4 regions of the Shewanella morhuae genome follow, and region 3 is predicted to be linked to each of the others. Evidence: predicted binding sites of a transcription regulator. Region 3 holds the regulator's gene; each other region holds the start of a gene.
The links. Region 3 encodes sigma-54, which starts transcription at its own class of promoters, with help from an activator protein. Its sites were predicted from a motif close to GTTGGCACGNNNNTNGNNT; they were not measured.
Positions count from the first base shown of each region.

Region 1 (5,647 bases), 2.8 Mb from region 3:
AAATGACTGAGCAGCTGCAGCAAGATTTTAATCAGCAACTAACTCTACATGAGCACAAACTGATGAAAAGTATCTGCCCTAAATACGGCATGACCTTTGATGTCAGCACTAATGCCTGCTTACGCTGATAATTTATTTTACTGATTAAAAAGGAAAACGTGCACTGAGTTCAGGGTATTGCAACTTTAAATCCTTGGGCTTAGTGCTAAATTTTTTCCCCACGGGTGTCGCTTTACCCGATGGCATAAAGGGTAACTCATCACCGGTTCTATCTTCGTACAATTGCCCAGCAATAAGATCATACTCATCGACAAAGGGGTACGCATACGCATCTTTTTCTGGCCAAGCAGCTAAACGCGCTAAAATGTCTGGTTGATTCACCACACCATCGTAAATTTCTTTGCCAAGTGAAATTAAAAAACACCTAAATTCAGCAAAGGCGTATTCAGAATCACAACCCGTAATAATATAAGCTGCGCCCCAAACCGGCCATAAATAGCTACGGCGCATCTGCTGACCAAAGATTTTATCAAAGGCTTTTAACTCTTCATTACTTAACTCGGCGAGGTTCTGTTTTAGTGCTTGAGTCAAAGACTCCTGCGATTGCGCCGCTTCCGTTCGCGTGACTAAACCCCAAAACTCAGTTTCTGTCATAAATTCCACCTATTTAGCACCCTAGAAAAAGGGCATATTCTACACGATATTGCAGTTATGCTGGACTCGGATTCGCGCATTTCTTACACTTGCTTACCTTCTTCGTTACCGGCCTACAGATCAATCCATGCCTAAACGCCTTATGCTACTTATCGCTTTATATTACTGTTGCTGTATTGCTGCACTTTTACGGGCAGTGATGGCCCAATCCTTTGATATATTTACCCTGAGTGTATTTCCTGTGCTGATCGGTATGTTAATGCGTACACCTTGGTCAAGTTTAATGTTGAAAATTTTTATTGGTATGCAAACCCTAGGCTTTTCCGCCCTCGCGATTACAGCCATTATTGCTTATCGCATTACACCTGAAGATGTAAAAGTGGTTATTTCAGGCCACAACATTCCCATATTGCCACTGACGGCGAGCATGATTTTCATTTTACTCATACAATATTGGGCAGCATTTTCTAAGGTGACGAGTCAATATTTGACCCGCCAAACGCAGTGATGGACATTTGTGACTAAGCTGTTATTAATAGCTTAGTCACCCGAAGAAAATAGCCGCGATTCTTAACTTGATAACGTGAAGTAAACTATGAGCCATTTATTGCCCAGCGAACTTTCTATTCTTTTAGTCGAGCCTTCAGAGACACAGCGTCGAATTATTATTCAGCGTTTACAACAGGAAGGCATTCTCAGTATTCAAACCGCAGAAAATATTGAAGCGGCGAAAGAAATTATTACTCGTCATAAACCTGATCTTATTGCCAGCGCCATGCATTTTGATGACGGCACTGCCATAGAGCTTTTGAGCTATTTAAGAGCTAAACCCGACTGTAAAGATATTCAGTTTATGTTGGTCTCTAGCGAGTGTCGCCGTGAACAACTTGAAATATTCCGTCAATCGGGCGTGGTGGCAATTCTTCCTAAGCCTTTCAGTGCAGAGCATTTGGGGACAGCTTTGAATGCGACGATTGATTTACTCAGCCACGATGAACTCGACCTCAGTAACTTTGACGTGCAGGATGTACGCGTATTAGTTGTTGATGATAGCCGTATGGCAAGGAACGTGATTAAACGCACTATTACTAACTTAGGTATGAAACTCATTACCGAGGCCGAAGATGGTGCGCAGGCCATTGAATTGATGAAACACAATATGTTTGACTTAGTGATCACCGACTACAATATGCCCAGTGTAGATGGCCTAGCTCTCACTCAATTTATTCGCAATGAAAGTTTACAAGCGCATATTCCTATCTTAATGGTCTCGTCTGAAGCCAACGATACCCATCTGAGTAATGTATCTCAAGCGGGCGTCAATGCCTTATGTGATAAGCCCTTTGAACCCAAGCTAGTTAAAAAATTACTTTACCAATTGTTAGAAGAATAAAATCTAAGTCACGAACTGAGTAAATATTCTGCACTTTACTGAATATCCTGCAGTAAGCAGAGCGCAAAAGACTTTCCAAGCGCTAAACCTTATGGCATGTTAGGCACGCTAATTTCAAATAAATCTACGGAAAGAAGAGACAATAAAAATGAACAAAACTGAACTTATTGCCAAAATTGCAGAAAATGCCGATCTAACGAAAGTTGAAGCCGCACGTGCATTGAAGTCTTTTGAAGCAGCAATTACCGAATCAATGAAAAATGGTGACAAAATCTCCATCGTAGGTTTCGGTTCTTTTGAAACAGCGACTCGTGCCGCTCGCACTGGCCGTAACCCACAAACGGGTAAAGAAATTCAAATTGCAGAAGCGACTGTACCTAAGTTTAAAGCGGGTAAGACCCTACGCGACAGCCTAAACTAAGTTAGTCATATCAAAACAACGCCTCCATAGTGAGGCGTTTTTTTTGCCTTATCCCAATGAAGTCTTGAGCGTTTTTCGCACAACAAAAGTGCACCTCTGCCTCATAAACTGACAAGCAAATATATTCCCCCCACTCATAATCATCTAACACATTGTTTTATATGTAATTGTAATAATGGCATGTGATTCGCAAATCCCTCATTAGAAATAACCAAGATGCACTAATGACCACTGTTTACTTAGGTGTGCCACTGGTGAATCGATAAATAAGTCAATCGAGGGGATGAGCATGAAGAAATCACTGTATAGCGTTTTGGCTTTATCGACGACAATGATACTGGCTGGCAATGCCTTTGCAGCCGTATCAGGCAACATTGGTGGTACCTCTAATTACCTATGGCGCGGTGCAACCCAAACCAAGGACGCGGTCGCAATCCAAGGGGGTATTGACTATAGCCATGATGCTGGATTTTATGCGGGTACTTGGGTATCGAATGTGGACTTTGGCGACGATACTAGCTACGAGCTGGATCTCTACGCCGGTTATGGCGGCAGTATTACTGACGATATTAGCTACGATTTTGGCTACCTCTACTACGCCTATCCAGACGCTCCTGGCAGCATTGATTTTGGTGAACTCCATGCTGCAGTAACGTGGAAGTGGCTTGAACTCGGTTACTCCCATGTCATCAATGCCGGTGACGATGTCGCAGCAGAGCCTTTAGATAATAAAGATCTCAGCTATCTTGCCGCAACTGTCTCTGTGCCTCTTACCGAGAAGCTAAGCTTATCGGTGCACTATGGTTACTCAAGCGGTGATGTTGTTCAATCTTGGTTTGGCGAAGATAATTATGCCGACTATAACGTCACACTCAGCGCAGACACCAGCATGGGCACAGTGTCGTTTATGGTGTCAGATACCGATCTTAGCGATGATGATGCCAAACTGGTACTCGGCTATTCCTACAGTTTTGATCTTTAGGCTTAAGCCTGAACTCGGGATAAGCTCCCTACATAAATAAAAACGCCACCTTAAGCGGTGGCGTTATTTTATAACTATCATCGATTAGGCGATGATTGGCCTGTTCGTTTTACGGGCTGCGACCATTTTCTCAATATATTCAACAATTGGCTCAGTGACCGAAACCCCTGTAGTTTGCTCAATACCTTCGATACCGGGCGCCGAATTAACCTCTAAGACTAAGGGGCCGCGGTTAGAGCGTAAAATATCCACCCCCGCAACAACCAAGCCCATGGCTTTCACTGCCGCAATCGCCATCTTACGCTCTGTAGCGGTGATTTTAACCACCTCGCCACAGCCACCTAAATGCAGATTGGAGCGAAAGTCGCCCTCTGGTCCTTGGCGCTTCATAGAGGCTATGACTTTATCACCAATAACAAAACAACGAATATCACTGCCATTGGATTCTTTAATGTATTCCTGCACTAAGATATTCGCTTTAAGCCCTAAAAATGCTTCTATCACACTCTCTGCAGCCGTTTTGGTCTCAGCTAATACCACGCCAATACCTTGAGTACCTTCGAGTAGCTTAATCACTAATGGAGCGCCACCCACCATATTGATGAGATCAGGGATATCGTTGGGCTTATTTGCAAAACCTGTCACTGGCATACCAATCCCTTTACGGGAAAGTAATTGCAACGCCCGCAGCTTATCCCGAGAACGTGCAATAGAGATTGAATCGTTAGCCGCATACACGCCCATCATTTCAAACTGACGTACCACAGCACAACCATAAAAAGTCACGCTGGCATGAATACGCGGAATAATGGCATCAAACCCAACGAGTTCAGTACCTTCATAATGAATACTCGGTTTAATGGAGTTGATATTCATATAGCAGTTCAGTGTATTGATCACGACCGCCTCATGTCCGCGTTTTTGACATGCTTCCACTAATCGTTGTGTTGAATATAACTGCGGAAATTGAGATAAAATGCCTATTTTCATGGCTGAGTGACCAACGTAAGTGTGTGTGGATAAATCGTTCTGTAGTATCAAATACGCCACAACAGAAAAGGGGCAGATATTTGTCTATATCTGAGTGTAAAGCAAGAAAATACTGCTAACCAGATGAAATCAGTATGCTATTACAATACTGCGAGGTACCTTACATTCGCACTTGTGTAGGGGTTAACAAAGGTAAAATATATTTCGCCTCAAATGTCATTGCATCGAGCGGTGGCGAAAATAAATACCCCTGTAATACAGTGCAATGGCGAGAAGTGCAAAACTCAGCTTGTTGCATTGTCTCTACCCCTTCGGCAACCGATATCACATTAAAACCATGGGCGAAATTAAATAATGCCGTGAGCAAACGGGTATCTTTTTCATCTTTGTCATAGCTTGCGATAAAACTTTTATCGATTTTCAGTACGCTAATCGGAAATAGTTTGATGTGCTCTAAAGATGAAAAGCCAGTACCAAAATCATCTAAGGCAAAACGCACTCCTAATTGAGCAATTTTATCGAGCTCTTTTGCGTGTTCATGGGGATCTTCAATAAGGCAATTTTCAGTAATTTCGAGCTCTAATGCGCTAGGAGGTAATCCTGTAAGCTGCAACGCGTGCACAATTTTATCAAATAGACGTCCATTATCAATTTGAGACGCCGAGAGATTAACAGCGATGGTAAATGTGAGTCCTGTCGGCAGTAATTGCGTTAGCCAACGCTGCGCCTGAGCGCAAGCTTGTTCAAGTACCCAATCCCCAATTTCAGCCATTAAACCTATCTCAACGGCTATGGGTAAAAATTGATCTGGGCCGATAATGCCATCTGTAGGATGCTGCCAACGGATAAGGGCTTCCATACCCACAAGTTGGTGTGTTTTTGCATTGACTTGTACTTGATAGAACACCTTAAACTCATTGCGCTTTAAGGCCATACGTAAACTTGACTCAATATGATTACGATATCGTACTTCTTTATCTAACGCCTCTGAGTAAAACTGGATTTGATTTCGTCCCATTTTCTTTGCACGATACATAGCAATATCAGCACTTTTCATCAGTTCTTCACTGTTTGAAGCCGCCTCATTATAAAAAGCCACACCAATACTAGCGCCTATAAATACATCATTATCGCCAAGACAAAAGATTTCTTCGAAGGCTTTTAATAAGCGATTTGCCACTATCATAGGAAAATATTGATGTTCATC
Region 1 covers NZ_PYSG01000002.1:2,997,046-3,002,692, forward strand. Annotated here, with positions in the region: gene C9I43_RS13585 (hypothetical protein) at 1-128, shown strand, start outside; gene C9I43_RS13590 (DUF4240 domain-containing protein) at 145-654, opposite strand; gene C9I43_RS13595 (hypothetical protein) at 782-1,162, shown strand; gene C9I43_RS13600 (response regulator) at 1,250-2,047, shown strand; gene C9I43_RS13605 (HU family DNA-binding protein) at 2,196-2,468, shown strand; gene C9I43_RS13610 (TorF family putative porin) at 2,758-3,450, shown strand; gene rimK (30S ribosomal protein S6--L-glutamate ligase) at 3,535-4,440, opposite strand; gene C9I43_RS13620 (putative bifunctional diguanylate cyclase/phosphodiesterase) at 4,601-5,647, opposite strand, start outside.
Region 1: a site for sigma-54 is predicted at 2,643-2,661, ahead of C9I43_RS13610 (TorF family putative porin). Genes of this name have one in related genera too.

Region 2 (5,647 bases), 2.4 Mb from region 3:
CATAATTCAAGTAAGTGGAGATAAAACATCGCCATTTAATTTTTTACGTTTTCAGACCTAACCGTTTTGCGAGTCGATGTAAATTACCGGTATCGACTTGCAAGACTCTGGCGCACATCGCCCAATTTTGTTGATTGGCAGCTAAAACTTGACGGATAAGTTGACGCTGATAAGCCTCAGTTGATGCCTTAAGCCCTAGTATTGTGGTATCTAATAATGACGATTCGCGAAATTCGGCCGCTATTGCAGATGGGGCCTCAATGGCTTGCACCACGGGCACGACTTGCACCGCTGGATCATTACTCACATTAACTTGGGGTTGAATAACCACAGGATCAAACTGAAAATGTTTATCACTTAAGCTGATATACGCGGTTTTTAATTCGGCTTTAGCTAATACTGCAGCCCTGTGTATCGCATGCTCTAATTCGCGCACGTTACCCGGCCAGGCATATTGTTCTAATAATAACTGTGCTGATGGCGTGATACTCACATGGGTAAGCCCCAACTTCGTCTTACAGCGTTCCAGAAAAAAACCTGTGAGTAGCACAATATCTCGGCCACGCTCCCTCAATGGCGGAACATGAATAGGAAACACACTTAAACGATGATAGAGATCAAAGCGAAAGCGGCCCTCTGTCGCCTCTTGATGTAAAATACGGTTAGTTGCCGTAATAATCCGAGTATTTACTTTTAGACTCTTATCGCTGCCTACCCGCTGTAATTCACCAAATTGTAAAACCCTCAATAATTTTGCCTGTAAACTTAAAGGTAACTCGCCAATTTCATCTAAAAATAAAGTGCCATTATTGGCTAATTCAAACTTGCCTTGTCTGTGACTAATCGCGCCAGTAAACGCGCCTTTGACATGCCCAAAGAGTTCACTTTCAGCAACGGATTCTGGCAGTGCTGCACAATTTAAATAGATAAGGGGCTTATCGGCTCGCGTCGATTGATTATGTATCGCCGCTGCGACTAACTCTTTACCTACTCCGGTTTCACCAGTGATTAAAACCGATAAATCGGTGTTGGCTACCGCACTAATCTGTTGTTTTAACGATTGGATCTCAGTCGATTGCCCAATAATCTCCTGCTGGCTAGCATGACGATTTAGTACTTCGGTGTCGCTTGATACTTCCACGACTTGAGATTCTAACTTTTGCATTAACAAAGCCGTATTTAAGCTGGCTGCGGCAAGTGCACTGATCACTCGCAGTTCGCTATCACTAAAACTATCAAACTGCTGTGGATTAAAACCGTCGATAGTTAATGCACCAATCAAGCGATCATGGGCGATTAACGGTAAGCCAATACACGCATGCACCTGTAAGTTATCGCTATGATTAGGGATTAACCCATCATATGGGTCAGGTAGTTGGCTATCAGAAGGAAAGCGTACAACATCACCCGCACGGGCAATGGCCTCTAATCTTGGGTGTTCACTAATCTTAAACCGCCGCCCTAACACCTCAGTAAATAGGCCATCAATCGCCAACGGAATAAATTGCTGATCCTTAAAAACCAGTAAGGCTGCTGCGTCACAATTAACCCGGCGCCTTACAACAGCGAGCAAGCGCTCGAATCTATCCTCGGCTGAAAGACCAATCGTTAAATCTAATGCTAATTGGGTGAGATCGGCTTGAACATACATATTAAAGACTCGCGGTATCATAATGACAACAAACACTGTCATTATGATACCGCACTCAATAGTCATAATGACACTGACATTTGCATTTAAATATATAACGGATACATTTCAATTAGTTACGAATTTGGCATGAGAAGTGCAAACTTAAGGGAAGCAGAGAGTTAAGCCGCGGCTATAACATACTGATCCTCTAACGTATCTTTCTTATCTAATAGGTGTATTTATGACAATTCATGTAAAAAACAATATCCACTGGGTTGGTCAACGCGATTGGGAAGTTCAAGATTTTCATGGTACTGAATATAAAATCACCAAAGGCACGAGCTATAACAGTTATCTGATCCGCGAAGAAAAAACCGTGCTAATTGATACGGTTGATCATCGCTTTAGTCAGCAATTCTTACAAAACCTTGAAGCTGAAATTGATTTAAACGATATCGATTATATTGTGATGAATCATGCCGAAGAAGATCACTCCGGCGCGCTAACGGCTCTCATGGCCAAAATCCCTAATACACCGATTTATTGCACTGAAAATGCTGTCGACTCTATCGTAGGTCACCATCACCATCCAGAATGGAATTTCATTACCGTTAAAACTGGCGACAGTCTCGATGTTGGTAATGGTAAGCAACTGATTTTTATTGAAGCGCCAATGCTGCATTGGCCTGATAGCATGATGACGTATCTGACTGAGGATGCGGTTTTGTTTAGTAATGATGCCTTTGGTCAACATTATTGTGATGAGCGTCTTTTCAACGATGAAGTCGACCAAAATGAATTGATGGAACAATGTCTACGTTACTATGCCAATATTTTAACGCCATTTAGCAGCCTAGTAACCGCTAAAATCCACGAAGTATTAAGCTTTAATTTACCAGTAGATATGATTGCGACAGCCCACGGTATTGTGTGGCGCGACAATCCTGCGCAAATTATTCACCAGTATTTGGCTTGGGCTGATGCTTATCAAGAAGACCGCATCACTATTTTCTACGATTCTATGTCAAACAACACCCGTATGATGGCAGATGGCATTGCCCAAGGTATTCATGATGTTGACCCAAATGTTGCAGTAAAAGTATATAACGTTGCCCGCCATGACAAAAATGAAATCCTAGCACAAGCATTTAGATCTAAAGGTATTTTGGTGGGCTCATCCACTATGAATAACGTGATGATGCCTAAAATTGCCGCTATGTTAGAAGAAATCACTGGCTTACGCTTTCGTAATAAAAAAGCCGCAGCTTTCGGTAGTTATGGCTGGAATGGTGGCGCTGTCGATAGAATTCATACCCGTTTAATGGATGCTGGATTTGAAACCTCTGTCGGCTTAAAAGTTAAATGGCGCCCTGATCGTGACGCGATGCAAGAATGCCGTCAACACGGACAACGTATTGCCAAAGAATGGGCATTGCGCCCACTCGACAGCGCAAATAGTCGTTCGATTATCAATCAGGTTATGTCTAAACCTAGTCAAGCCGTTAATCAAAACGCAGCACCTGCCATTACGCCAGCGCCAGTAAAAAATGCAAGCCTTGTAGTGGATGATGCACAATCTATGATTTGTACTGTTTGCCAATGGGTTTACGATCCTAAAGACGGTGAGCCCAATCAAGATGTCGCGGCTGGTACACCTTGGGCACAAGTGGCTGATGACTTCCTCTGCCCTGAATGTGGCCTTGGTAAAAGCGTCTTTGCGGTAAAGAAAAGTGAGGTGAACCATGCCTAGAACTATCGTCATTATTGGTAGTGGTTTTGCGGCGTATCAATTAGTGAAAACGCTACGCCGATTAAACACTGAGCAGGCTATTACCTTGATTACCGCTGACTCGGGTGATGAATACCATAAACCAGATTTAAGCCATGTATTTAGTCGCCAGCAAATGGCGGCAGATCTGATTAAATTAACGGCCGCAGAGTTTGCTACAGAACAACAAATTGATTTGCTCAATCACAGTGAGGTCACTCACATAGACAAAGATCGCAAAGTGGTCTTTTGCACTCAGGGCCGCGAAGTCGCCTATGAGAAGTTAGTGCTCGCTACAGGCGCACGGCCTTTTATTCCTAAAATGAGTGGCGATGCCATTAATGCTATTCATACATTTAACAGCTTAAGCGAGTATCAAGCCTGCCAAGCCAATATACGTAGTGCAGCAAAAGTACTCGTTATCGGCGCGGGGTTAGTCGGAGTTGAGTTAGCAATGGATCTAGCGACTGCGGGTAAACAGGTCTTTTTAGTCGACCCGCAGGCAAGCCTAATGGCAAACTTATTGCCTGAGATGCTAAGCCAAAAACTTGCTGCGGTGTTAGCCAAGCAAGGGGTAACCGTGCAATTACAAACTAGGGTAAGTCAACTGCAACACCAAGATAGCAGTATTGCTGTAAGTCTCGATAACGACCTGCACTTTACTTGTGATGCGGTGATCTGCGCAGCAGGCCTAATACCTAACAGCCAACTTGCGCAAAATGCGGGTCTTGAGGTCAATAAAGGCATCATAGTTAATGAGTACTTACAAACAAGTGATAGCGATATTTATGCACTAGGAGACTGTGCTCACATCAATGGTCAAAGCATGGCCTATTTGCAACCAGCATTACTGAGTGCCAACGCACTGGCAAGCACCTTGTTAAATCAAGCCACTGCGGTGAATTTCCCTGCGATGCTCGTTAAAGTAAAAACCCCCTTATTACCGATGCAATTAGGCGGTATTACGGTTAGTAACGTTCACCGCTGGCGAGTCGATATTGATGCCCAAGGCACCTGTATTAAAGCATTAGATGCAGATGAAATGTTACTCGGATTTATCGTAACAGAAGATAAAATGAAACAAGCTTTTGGATTATTAAAGCAACTCAATAGCCCTAATACTGTGCTCGCTGCAGCTTAATGACGGCGTTGGCATTACCTGATTTGACATTGATTTAGACATTACTTGCCTATTAATCAACGAATGAACGCTATTTAATGGGTGCTATTTAAAGGTAAAAAACCGAGAGTGAATATCACCTCGGTTTTTTCATTTAAGCCATTATATAAGTATGACTAATACTCTATAAACCTAACGCTTGCTTTATACGTTGGCCGTAATCAGCATCGGCTTGGGTGAAATGCCCTACCATGCGTTGCTGCACATCTAAACTCGCCTGGCACAGGGAACCTGAAATAGTCGCTACTAAACGTGCTTTTTCGTCTTCACTAAAGATGCGATACAAATTACCCGCCTGAGTATAATCGTCTTGGTTATAACGACTATAACGCGCAGCCTCACCTTCTAATCGAAGTGGTGGCTCAGTAAAGCTAACCGGTTCCACTAAGGCCGATGGGGTGCTGTTTGGGCCATAGTTGGGACTAGCATCACCACCGGTTTGACTATGACTAAACGGGCATTGTGTACCTGCCATAGCACCGCCACGTTGATGATGATTTGCCTTAGCTGCGTGTGGGCAGTTTACCGGTAACTGGTTGTAGTTAGCACCTATACGGTAACGCTGAGCATCAGCATAGGCAAACAAACGCGCTTGTAACATTTTATCTGGCGAGGCGCCTATGCCGGGCACTAAATTGCTCGGTGCCAATGCCACTTGCTCAACTTCAGCAAAGTAGTTTTGTGGCATGCGATTCAGTTCTAACACACCAATCTCAAGCAATGGATAGTCGCTATGTGGCCAAACCTTAGTTAAATCGAATGGGTTAATTGCGTAAGTATTCGCATCTGCCTCGGGCATAATCTGTACATTGACACTCCAGCGCGGGAAATTACCATCAGTAATCGCCGCTACCATATCGCGCTGGGATGAATCAGGATCAATTCCTTTTAATTTATCTGCCTGCTCATTGCTTAAGTTGACCACGCCTTGCTGAGATTTAAAGTGAAACTTCACCCAAAAACGTTCGCCCTTGGCATTCCATAGCGAGAACGTGTGTGAACCATAACCATGCATCTGACGGTAGTTGGCCGGAATACCACGATCCGACATTAAAATCGTAACTTG
Region 2 covers NZ_PYSG01000002.1:2,563,082-2,568,728, forward strand. Annotated here, with positions in the region: gene norR (nitric oxide reductase transcriptional regulator NorR) at 44-1,693, opposite strand; gene norV (anaerobic nitric oxide reductase flavorubredoxin) at 1,875-3,383, shown strand; gene norW (NADH:flavorubredoxin reductase NorW) at 3,376-4,542, shown strand; gene katB (catalase KatB) at 4,706-5,647, opposite strand, start outside.
Region 2: a site for sigma-54 is predicted at 1,775-1,793, ahead of norV (anaerobic nitric oxide reductase flavorubredoxin). Genes of this name have one in related genera too.

Region 3 (5,647 bases):
TGTATCTGTATTCATTAAGCTGCCTGCGGTCTCATCGGGATAAGATAAGGCCTGCTCTACCCGTTGACGGTTTTGTTCCGTCATCGACTGCAACACTTGTTTATAAACGGCGTCGGGTAGACTACGTAAAACATAGGCGAGATCGTCGGTATCCATACTTGCGGTTGCTTTGGCTACTCGCTCAGGGCTCATGCCACGGATTAATGGATCCTTTAGCTCCTCGCTCAATTCATCGAGTATGTCACCTATGTGTTCTTGGTCGATCAATTGCCATAACACTTGTCTGGCATCGGGCGGTGATGATTCCAAAATCAGCGCAATATCAGAGGCGGCCATTTTCTGAAGCATATTACGCACGTGCACAAACATACCGCTGCTAAGTGCTTGGTTTAGCTGGTCAAGACTATGTCCGGGATGATCGTTTTCTGGATTTTCTACGGGCATTTGTCCTCCATTGTGCGGCAACTTGGATTGAGTGTGTAACAGCTTGAGCTTGGCTTAACGAAGACTTGTCCGTGCAGAGAATAGCTATTTCTGCGTGGATTAAGGCGCAATAAGAGTTGGCTTAAGTTATGGCACAGCGGTAATAATCGCTAGTGTAATAGCCCTTGGCTCATGCCGTCGAGCGACAAATATGATGCCGTGTCTAAAATTCAGTCTATAAGATTCACTAGAGGGTAATTAAGATAAAGTAAGACTAACAGGCTTCGTCAAACTTAGCGTCGATTAAGGCACAAATTGCGTCTAGAGCGGGCTCTGCATCGGGGCCTTCAGCGATAATGTTAATGGTTTTACCCATACCAGTCTCCAGCATCAATAAACCAAGTACGCTGGCGGCCGATGCCTGTTTATTACCTTGTATCAAAGTAATCACTGCATCAAAATCAGATGCCAGTACCACCAATTTAGTGGCGGCACGGGCATGTAATCCGAGTTTATTGCAGATGGTTATCTGACGTTCAAGCTTTGGCATTATCAAGTTCTCGATGGCGCGCATAAACCTGATGCTTGCTATTCCTAAAGCGTTTAGCTAATTGCTCAGCAACGAAAACGGAGCGGTGCTGACCGCCAGTACAACCAATGGCGACGGTTAAGTAACTGCGGTTGTTACGCTCAAGGTGTGGTAGCCACGTTTCGAGTAGATTTTCGATTTGCCAGATGAGCTTATTCACCAGTGGTTGACGATTTAAGAATTCAGCCACGGGTTCATCTAAGCCTGTGAGTGGGCGCAGCGCTAACTCCCAATGAGGGTTGGGTAAGAAGCGTACATCGAACATAAAGTCCGCCTCTGCTGGCATGCCGTGCTTAAATCCAAAAGATTCAAAGTTAATCACTAATTCTTTATCAACACTGCCTAGCAGGATTTGTCTCACTTGGTCACTCAAATCATAAATATTCAAATTTGAGGTATCTATGTAGTGATCGACCAATTTTGACATAGGCTCGAGCAGCTTGCCTTCCTGTTTTATTGCTTCTTGCAATGAAACTTGACTCTTAGATAAAGGATGGAGGCGACGGGTTTCGCTGTAACGCTTAAGCAAAATTTTATCGCTAGAATTAAGGAAGAAACTCGTCAACTCAATGCCAGCAGGCAGACTTTCGAGCTGTTGAGTTAATACTTTATCTTGCTCAGGCATGTTACGCACATCGACACTGATAGCGACGAGCTCGTTATTACCTTTCAGTTGGTCAAGTAAAGCCCCAATCAGTGGTAGCGGAAGGTTATCGACGCAATAATAGCCGAGATCTTCGAGTACCCTAAGGGCAACGGATTTACCTGAGCCTGAGCGACCTGACACTATAACCAGTTTCATCCTGTGATTACCTGATAGAGTTCTGTTTCATCATGTGTCTTACGCAATTGTTTCAATATTTGCTTGTCACTCAGTTTTTCGGCCATGCAAGACAAGGTGCTTAAATGCTGCTGACATTGGTCAGCAGGCACCAGTAATGCAAATAAAATATCAACCGGTTGCTTATCAATAGCATCGAATGCTATTGGCTCTTCGCACTTAATTAGTACGGCAATGGGTTGATCTATATCGGCTAATCGACCATGTGGAATGGCGATACCGTTACCTATACCTGTGCTCCCCACTTTTTCGCGCGCCACTAGGCTTTCGAATATCTCTTGAGATGAGAGGGTCGGGTACTGGGCAGCAACTAGGTCGCTGATGAGTTCCAGTACTTTTTTCTTACTGCCCGGAGTGGCGCAGGTAGTGCACTCCGGCCGCAGTATGCTACAAAGTTCCATTATTAGTGTTTTGTTAACTTCTCTTTGTGTTTAATAACCTGACGATCAAGCTTATCTATCAGGGCGTCTATAGCTGCATACATATCAGTATGCTCGGCAGTGGCAAATACTTCACCACCGATGAGGTTTATCCTCGCTTCAGCAATTTGTTGTATTTTCTCAACATTGAGCACAACGTGCACATTATTGATCTGTTCGAAATGGCGTTCAAGTTTTGAAAACTTTTCTTCTACATATGCGCGTAACGATTCGGTAATTTCAATGTGGTGCCCAACTAGGTGTATGTGCATAGAAACGTCCTCCGATATTCACTGTAGGTTATAAGCTCTTACGTTGATTAGAAGGAGGAATAAGCATAGCTTCTCGGTATTTCGCAATAGTTCTGCGTGCTACATTTATTCCCTGCTCCGCCAGAAGTTGTGCCATCTTACTGTCACTTAATGGTTTTTTCTGATTTTCTGCTGCAACCAGTTTTTTAATAAAGGCTCTAATTGCCGTTGATGAACACTCACCACCATCATCTGTACTGACATGGCTAGAGAAGAAGTATTTTAGTTCAAAAAGCCCTTTTGGAGTATGCATGTACTTTTGGGTTGTTACCCGCGAAATGGTTGACTCATGCATTTCTACTGCTTCGGCAATATCATTAAGCACCATAGGCTTCATTGCTTCTTCACCATACTCAAAGAAGCCTTGCTGGTATTGGACGATACAGTTAGCGACTTTGAGCAAAGTATCATTACGACTTTCTAAACTCTTAATAAACCACTTTGCCTCTTGCAGGTGCCCACGAATAAATTGGCTGTCGGCTTGGTTTGCAGAACTGCGCGCCATAGCTGCATAGTGTTGATTTACATTTATTTTTGGCATGTTGTCAGGATTGAGTTCAACCACCCAACGGCCATTTTTCTTCGACACTGATACATCGGGTATAACGTATTCGTCCTCGTTGGGAGTAATTAATAAACCCGGGCGAGGATTAAGGGTTTGGATGAGTGCTATACCATCTCTTAACTCATCTTCTTTGAGCTTAGTTTTACGCATCAACAGTCTAAAGTCACGTGCAGCAATGAGATCTAAATGATCTTTAATCAGCATGCGGGCGTTACTTAGATGGGGCGTATCGGGTGCAAAGTGGGATAATTGGATTAATAGGCACTCGCTTAAATCTCTGGCGGCGACACCTATCGGGTCAAAATGTTGAATACGCTTAAGTACGGCTTCGACTTCATCAAGTTCAACCTCTGGATTACCTATGGCCTCTAGAATTTCTTCAGTGCTTTGGGTCAGGTAACCTTGGTCATTTATCGCTTCGATAATCGCGGTAGCAATGGCTAAATCAGTTTCCGAAAAGGGGGTGAGATTTTTTTGCCATTCTAAATGCTCATATAAACCTTCGCTGGTCTCTCCTTGAAAGGGCATATCGTCTTCGCGACTCCCACCTGGGCCTGAATTAGGTGAGGCGGTAAACACTTCATCCCAAGTCGTATCCATGGGGAGATCGTCCGGCATGGATTCTTGAGTCAAAGATTCTGCGGTATCGACAGTGGAGTTATCTTTTTCTGGTGGCAGAGCAACAGATTCACTGAAATCGGTATCCGATAAGGCTTGGTTTACAGGGTCTTTAGTTGCGTCGAATTGATCCTCTTCCAGCTCGAGAAGGGGATTAGAATCTAAGGCTTGCTGGATCTCTTGCTGCAGTTCTAATGACGATAGTTGCAACAGACGAATTGCCTGCTGTAACTGTGGCGTCATGGTTAACTGTTGACCCAGTTTGAGCTGGAGTGACGCTTTCATGTTACCGCAGATCCCTAAGTTATTATTATTAGATGGGGTCGCTTATTCCCCTCTTTAGTCGAGCCGTATGCCAGTATAATTTACGGCCATCGACTCCCTTTGGTTAACTATAGCCTGAATTGTTCACCTAAGTACACAGCCCTAACCTGCTGATTGTCTAAGATCTCTGCTGGTGTTCCTTCTGCAATCAGGTTTCCGTGACTAACAATGTAGGCATGTTCACACACATCTAATGTCTCGCGCACATTGTGGTCGGTAATTAGCACACCAAGGCCACGGCTTTTAAGTTGCTCAATGATTTTTTTGATGTCGATAACTGAAATCGGATCAACCCCAGCGAAAGGCTCATCAAGTAAAATAAACTTAGGATTAGCCGCTAGCGCACGCGCAATTTCAACACGACGACGCTCACCACCTGACAACGACATACCTTGGCTGTCACGTATGTGGGTGATATGAAACTCTTCCAGCAGATGTTCTAATTCTTGATCTCTTTGTTCTTTTGTTAGCTCTTTGCGAGTTTGCAGCACGGCCATAATGTTGTCATGTACGCTCAGCTTACGAAAGATACTGGCTTCTTGTGGTAAGTAACCAATGCCTTTGCGGGCACGCAGGTGCATCGGATCGGCGGTTAAATCATCGTCATCGATAAAAATGTGGCCTTTATCGCTCTTTACCAATCCGACAACCATGTAAAATGTGGTGGTTTTCCCCGCCCCGTTTGGGCCGAGTAGACCAACGACTTGACCGGTTTTTACCGTCAAACTGACATCTTTAACGACTTGGCGGTTCTTATAACTTTTCGCTAAATTTTGTGCTCTTAGAGTGATCTGGGTCATTTAGAACCCTGCTTTTTGACAGGTTTATCGGTTGAGGTGCCGGGCTTTATATCATCTTGATAACTTTCAGGCTGAATAATCGTAATCACGCGATCATCACCACTACCAGTACTTTCGGCAATTAATTTTTGCTGAATGATGTCGTAGCGGATTAAATTCCCTCGGACTTGGCTACCCGCTTGATCTAATGAAGCTAATCCTTTGAGGGTGAGGGTACGGCTTGCCATGTTATAACTAATCTCTTTCGCACTTGCAGATGCTGGGCGACCATCGTCTAGGACTTGAGTATAAGTGGCAGGATTACCCGTGGCGACTAAGGTTTTACTGCTTTCACCTTCAGCAGAAAATGCACGTAGTTGATCCGCAATAATTTTGATAGAGCCTTGAGTGACTTCAACCGGACCAAAAAAGATAACTTGGTTATTCTTAATATCTGCCGTTTGGCTTACGGCTTTAATCTTTACTTCCTGTTTTAAATCATCCACTTTCGCGAAGGCACTCATGCTCATTATAAGAATGAGGCTGGCAAGTAATACGTTATTTTGCTTCATATGTTCCTACTACCTGACTGGTCAATCGCACTTCTTGTGCATTAAGGTCGGCAAAAAGGCCTTGGCCTTGAATATTAAAATCTTTTCCTGTGACATAAATGGTGCGGTCAGAGGTCATTATCATTGTATTGAGATCGAGTTCCAGATAACTGGTGGACAAGGTTTGAATCGGTTCTTCTGAGCTAATAGCATCAATAATGACATTA
Region 3 covers NZ_PYSG01000002.1:149,559-155,205, forward strand. Annotated here, with positions in the region: gene mgtE (magnesium transporter) at 1-444, opposite strand, end outside; gene C9I43_RS01170 (HPr family phosphocarrier protein) at 698-973, opposite strand; gene rapZ (RNase adapter RapZ) at 960-1,814, opposite strand; gene ptsN (PTS IIA-like nitrogen regulatory protein PtsN) at 1,811-2,254, opposite strand; gene hpf (ribosome hibernation promoting factor) at 2,257-2,544, opposite strand; gene C9I43_RS01190 (RNA polymerase factor sigma-54) at 2,573-4,051, opposite strand; gene lptB (LPS export ABC transporter ATP-binding protein) at 4,159-4,890, opposite strand; gene lptA (lipopolysaccharide transport periplasmic protein LptA) at 4,887-5,441, opposite strand; gene lptC (LPS export ABC transporter periplasmic protein LptC) at 5,428-5,647, opposite strand, start outside.

Region 4 (5,647 bases), 3.0 Mb from region 3:
TGCATCACAAAAAATAAACACATTAAGGTAGAAAAATGGAAATTGAATGGGTGTTGGCGTTTGTATCCTTAGGGCTTTTTGCCGGCTTTATGGCGGGGCTACTCGGCATTGGCGGCGGCGGGATTATGGTTCCTATACTTACCAGCATATTTTTGGCGCAAGGCATAGCGCCGCAATATGTGGTGCATTTAGCACTGGGTACCTCAATGACATCGATTGTGATGACGTCAATATCGAGTACGCGGGCGCACCATGCTAGAGGCGGTGTGTTATGGCCCATCGTTAAAGCCATGGCGCCGGGCGTAGTGCTTGGCACCTTTTCGGCGACATTTTTAGCCGCGCGTATCAGCTCATTATATCTCGCCATCTTTTTTGCCCTCTTTATGGGTTACGTTGCGCTGAATATGCTGCGCCCCAAAAAAGCGGTTATCGTCCAGAAAAAAGATATTAGTAACACAGAACTGCTCGCCGTTGGCGGCGGTATTGGTGCGATATCGGCATTAGTGTCAATTGGTGGCGGCTCGCTAACTGTGCCCTATTTAAACTCGCGAAATATCGAGTTAAAACGAGCCATTGGCACCTCTGCGGCGGTAGGTTTGCCTATTTCAGCAGCTGGAGCAATAGGTTACTTAATCAATAGCCAACCCCAACTAGAGTTACCTTTTGCAGTTGGTATGGTTTATCTGCCTGGTGTAATTTTGATTTCTATCGCCAGCTTTTTAACTGCACCACTGGGCGCTAAACTCGCACATAAATTGCCGGTCGCTATTTTGAAAAAGGTGTTTGCCGTATTGCTTATCTTACTGAGCGTCAAAATGATGTTGTCGGTAATATACGCCTAACTTTGGTTTAGGCGGGGTTTAGCGGAGAGGTTTAGACGGAGGGTTACGCGGTGATGTGGCTTAGGTGAGGGTTTGACCTAAAGCCTGAGCGAGTGCAATAAATACGCAAAATATTAGCCGCGTGCTACTAAGTCTTGCCGAATCAATAGCCGACTACCAAGAGTCGGCGTTAAAGCGTGCCAATCTGGCTTCTGTGATAGTGCATTGAGTCAACTGCATTAATTCACCCAAGGTGATTGCAGGGTTTTCAGTGATCAGTCGAATGAGCTTAGCCGCTAATGGCTCAAGTTTATCGGTATGTTGCAGCAGCGCCGTTGTCAGCTTTTGGATAAGGTAGCCAAACGCCCGCTCTGCTGTTTGGTTTGTTAATTGCTCAGCTTGTAGATGGGCGGTGCAGGATTGAATGTTAATCGCGCCGCCTACAATGCACCAATTCCTTGAACGACGAACGCGCTTAAGCTCGCAATCATATTGTTTGGCTATCGCTTGGGCTTGTTTAACTGTATCGCGCCCAATTCGATGAATAAGCGAAGGCAGCAAAATAGTAATATTGTCGGTCATGGAAGTATCGGCAAAGCCTGCTCGCTAAAAACAATGCGCCAAAGTGTAGCCTGCCGTTAGCGGTTCTGAAACTAAAGAAAATAATCCCCCCTCACACTATGACTAACACGGTTTATTTCGTGCAGTTAACGTCTTGAGCATCACGCTGCTATTGCCTACAATAGCGCACGCATTTTTTTCACGATAGATAACGACAGACCACGACTATGAACGACACAACTGCACAACCGACTTTACCCGATCGCCTTTCTGTTAACCCACGTAGCCCACATCATGTGGCTGAAATTTTCGAGTACGAAATTGGGATTAAGCTCAACGGCAAAGAACGTTTTGATGTCGAAGAATATTGCATAAGTGAAGGCTGGGTAAAAATCCCAACAAAATCATTAGATCGTCGCGGCCAACCGCTAACCATGACAGTAAAAGGCACAGTTGAAGCGTTTTATCGCTAATACAAGTGTTATTACTGTTGATGTAGTGGCTAAAACATTAGATCACGGTTCTCAGGTTTCTCCAGCATTTTGGGCAGTCACATGTCACATGTAACGAGGGATTGGAGATATTAGGCGGGATTGATGAGGGGCCAAATAAAAGCCCCTCGTTTTATAAACTTACAATGACATAATTATAAGTGTGACTTTTCAAACTCTTTTTTCGCTTCATCTTTAGCCATGCCATACTTTTCTTGCATCTTGCCTTGAAACTTTTCGAGATTACCATCAATTTCAAGTAAATCGTCGTCAGTTAATTTACCCCAATTCGCTTTAAGCGTACCCGAAACCTGTTTCCACTTACCTTGCACTATATCGTTATTCATAATGTTGATTCCTTGGTTAGTTAGAAAAATGCTAATGTTACCTTGTACTAAACATTTACACCTAAAAACTAATCAAGTCCCATGCCAAAACGTAAACCACAGATTTATATGTGAAAATTTTGGCAACGCAAAAATGTAAACCTATTTCACGGTAATGGTTACATACAGGCGGGTAATTGTTTCAAATAGTCATTTGGCAATGATTAGTGCTGCTCGTCATTAGTCATAATAATGTCATCTAACAACCAGCCACTTTGATTGCAATGGTTTTTATTGAGCCCATTTGATAACAGAAATATAAACTCACTAATATTATTTACTTTAGATCCTCACCGGCAGTGCTTATACAAAAAACCGTGGTGAGATGGTTTCAATGTCGTTAAACGGGTAGAAGTTCATAAACTTTATATTGCTGGTCAGCGTTGGGTGAGTGGTTAACTGTGGTGACGAGCTTGCTGGCGTATATTCGCCCCGTGGCGTGCGATAAAAATGCGGATTTTTACAGCACTCTTTACAGCACTCTTTACTTCACTCTTTTTTGCAATCGGCATAGCCATAGACTCATTGTGTTGACTTGCTGACGCAAAGGTCGCAGCAGATGCGACCTCGATGCCAACCATTAACAGCCATAAAACCATGGGCATCCGCACAGCCAGAACGCTTAAACATCGCATACCCATAATTCACATTCAGGTTAAGGTTCAGCTAGCGCGCTAACGTGGCGTTGTCGATAACAAACCGATACTTCACATCGCCCTTCAGCATGCGCTCGTAGGCGGTGTTAATCTCGTCGGCGCGGATCAGTTCAATATCCGACACTATGTTGTGCGCAGCACAAAAATCGAGCATCTCTTGGGTTTCACGGATCCCACCTATCATTGAACCCGCAAGGCTGCGGCGTTTCATGATCAGATTAAACGCATTGGGCGAAGGATGATTTGTTGCTGGCGCGCCAACTAAGGTCATAGTGCCGTCGCGTTTTAATAGGCTTAAAAAAGCGTCCAGAACATGGGGAGCTGCAACGGTATTCACAATCAAATCTAAACTCTGCAGATGCTTGGCCATTTCATCGGCATTTTTAGAAACCACCACTTCGTCAGCACCCAAGGCTTTGGCTGCATCACGTTTAGATTCTGAAGTGGTAAACGCCACAACATGAGCCCCCATCGCATGGGCAAGCTTAATTCCCATGTGACCAAGGCCACCAATGCCAACAATACCGACTTTTTTACCCGGTCCCGCATGCCAATGGCGCAGCGGAGAATAGGTGGTGATACCCGCACACAGAAGCGGAGCCACTGCCGCTAATTGCGCTTGCGGATGACTGATACGCAGCACATAACGTTCATCAACCACGATTTGCTCCGCGTAGCCACCGAGCGTATGCCCAGGCGCGTCATGGGTTAGGCCGTTATAAGTACCCACCATGTGATCGCAGTAATTTTCTTGATCATCACTACATTCATGGCAGTGCTTACAGCTATCAACGATGCAACCCACGCCAACCAAGTCACCGACTTTAAATTTTGAGACATGCCCGCCCACGGCGGTTACTCGCCCCACAATCTCATGCCCGGGGACGCAGGGATATAAGGTCCCCGCCCATTCCGAACGTACCTGATGGAGATCAGAGTGACAAACGCCGCAGTAGTCGATACTTATCTGCACGTCATCCTCACCGGGTGGGCGCCGTGTAATCGTCATAGGTTCAAGCGGTAAATGGCTGGCATGAGCGCCAAAGGCATTAATGGTCATAGTAAAAGTCCTTAATTATTGAGTATGAAGCAGTGGCGCTAGCTCTGAACGTTGGGTCCAATAAGCCAATAAAGCTGCCGCTACCAACAAGGTTGCACTCAGCAAAAATGTGCTGTGGTAACCATTAAAATCAAATAGTACACCGCCTAAGGTTGAGCCCAGCCCGATAGCCAATTGGATAACCGCCACCATTAAGCCGCCACCCACTTCGGAGTCTTCCGGCATAGTTCGCGCAAGCCAAGTCCACCATGCAACGGGCGCCGCAGTGGCAACGCCACCCCACAATACAAGCAGCGTTGTTACGGTAATACTGCTATCGCTAAACAGGATTAACGCTAAAGCAATTACCGCCATCACCAACGGAATAAAAATTAACGTACGGTAGAGATTGTTTTTCAAAAATAAACTGACTACAAGCGTCCCCATAAAACCCGCAACGCCCATCATCAGCAAAATTAACGATAAGCTATTGCTCTCTACATGGATAGTGGTTTCCAAAAACGGACGCACATAGGTAAACAGCGCAAACTGCCCCATAAACAACAACACAATTGCTAACATACCCAATCGAACCAAAGGTTTGTTTAACAGGGAAAAGACATTCGCTGAGCCAACAACACGTTTTTCTGGTTTCATCGTAGGCAAACTAAACCACATCCACACAAAGGCGATCAGTGCGGCGGGTACTAAACCGAAAAAGGCGCCTCGCCAACCGATATGCGCGCCAAGGTAACTGCCCAGCGGGGCTGCAATCACCATAGCCAGCGCATTACCACCATTGAATATTGCCAAGGCTTTAGGGATCTTTTCCGTTGGCACAAGACGAATTGCCGATGCGCCAGACAAAGACCAAAACCCACCAATCACAACGCCAATTAAGCAGCGGCCCAGCATATAAATTGAGTAGTTAGGCGCATAAGCAATCACAATGCCCGATACCAGCATTAACGAGGTAAGCCCAAGTAGAAGTGACCTGCGATCCGTATCTTTAGCAATTGACGCAATACTAAGGCTGGTTAACACGGCAAAAAAACCCGATATTGCAATGCCCTGTCCGACCAATCCTTCGCTGACACTCAAATCAGTGGCAATCGGTGTCAGTAAACTAACAGGCATAAATTCTGAGGCGACCAAGGCAAACACGCATAACGACATCGCCAGTACGCCACTCCAATTTGCCGTTTGTTGTTGATTTGCCTTTTGAATGGCACAGCGTGATTCTGACGTTTCGCATAGCTGAGTGGTCATTACATACCTATCAATGGTTAAAGTTAAATCTGATTGACTTTGTAGTCGCTATTGTTTCAAATGCACTGGAACCTTACTAGCTAATGAATGCTTATAGAGCTTATTAGCTCAGCTAATTAAACTGGTGTAGAAAACAGTATGATGAAACGGAATCTGAACGATCTTTTATGCTTCGTCACCGTCGCTCGTGAAGGCAGTTTTACCCGAGCCGCCGCCTTGCTCGGTGTCACCCAATCGGCGCTGAGCCAAGCGATCAGTGGTTTAGAAACCCGACTTGAAATCAGGCTGTTAACGCGCACCACTCGCAGCGTATCGGCGACAGAGGCAGGCGAACGCCTGTTAAATGCGATAGGTAATCGATTTGATGAAATTGAATCCGAGCTGGATGCATTAACAGCCATGCGTGACAAACCCGCCGGAACAG
Region 4 covers NZ_PYSG01000002.1:3,128,679-3,134,325, forward strand. Annotated here, with positions in the region: gene C9I43_RS14155 (sulfite exporter TauE/SafE family protein) at 36-842, shown strand; gene C9I43_RS14160 (ribosome recycling factor family protein) at 996-1,403, opposite strand; gene C9I43_RS14165 (DUF3297 family protein) at 1,610-1,855, shown strand; gene C9I43_RS14170 (CsbD family protein) at 2,029-2,220, opposite strand; gene C9I43_RS14175 (hypothetical protein) at 2,655-2,858, opposite strand; gene C9I43_RS14180 (NAD(P)-dependent alcohol dehydrogenase) at 2,926-3,975, opposite strand; gene C9I43_RS14185 (MFS transporter) at 3,991-5,223, opposite strand; gene C9I43_RS14190 (LysR family transcriptional regulator) at 5,362-5,647, shown strand, end outside.
Region 4: a site for sigma-54 is predicted at 2,291-2,309, ahead of C9I43_RS14170 (CsbD family protein). Genes of this name have one in related genera too.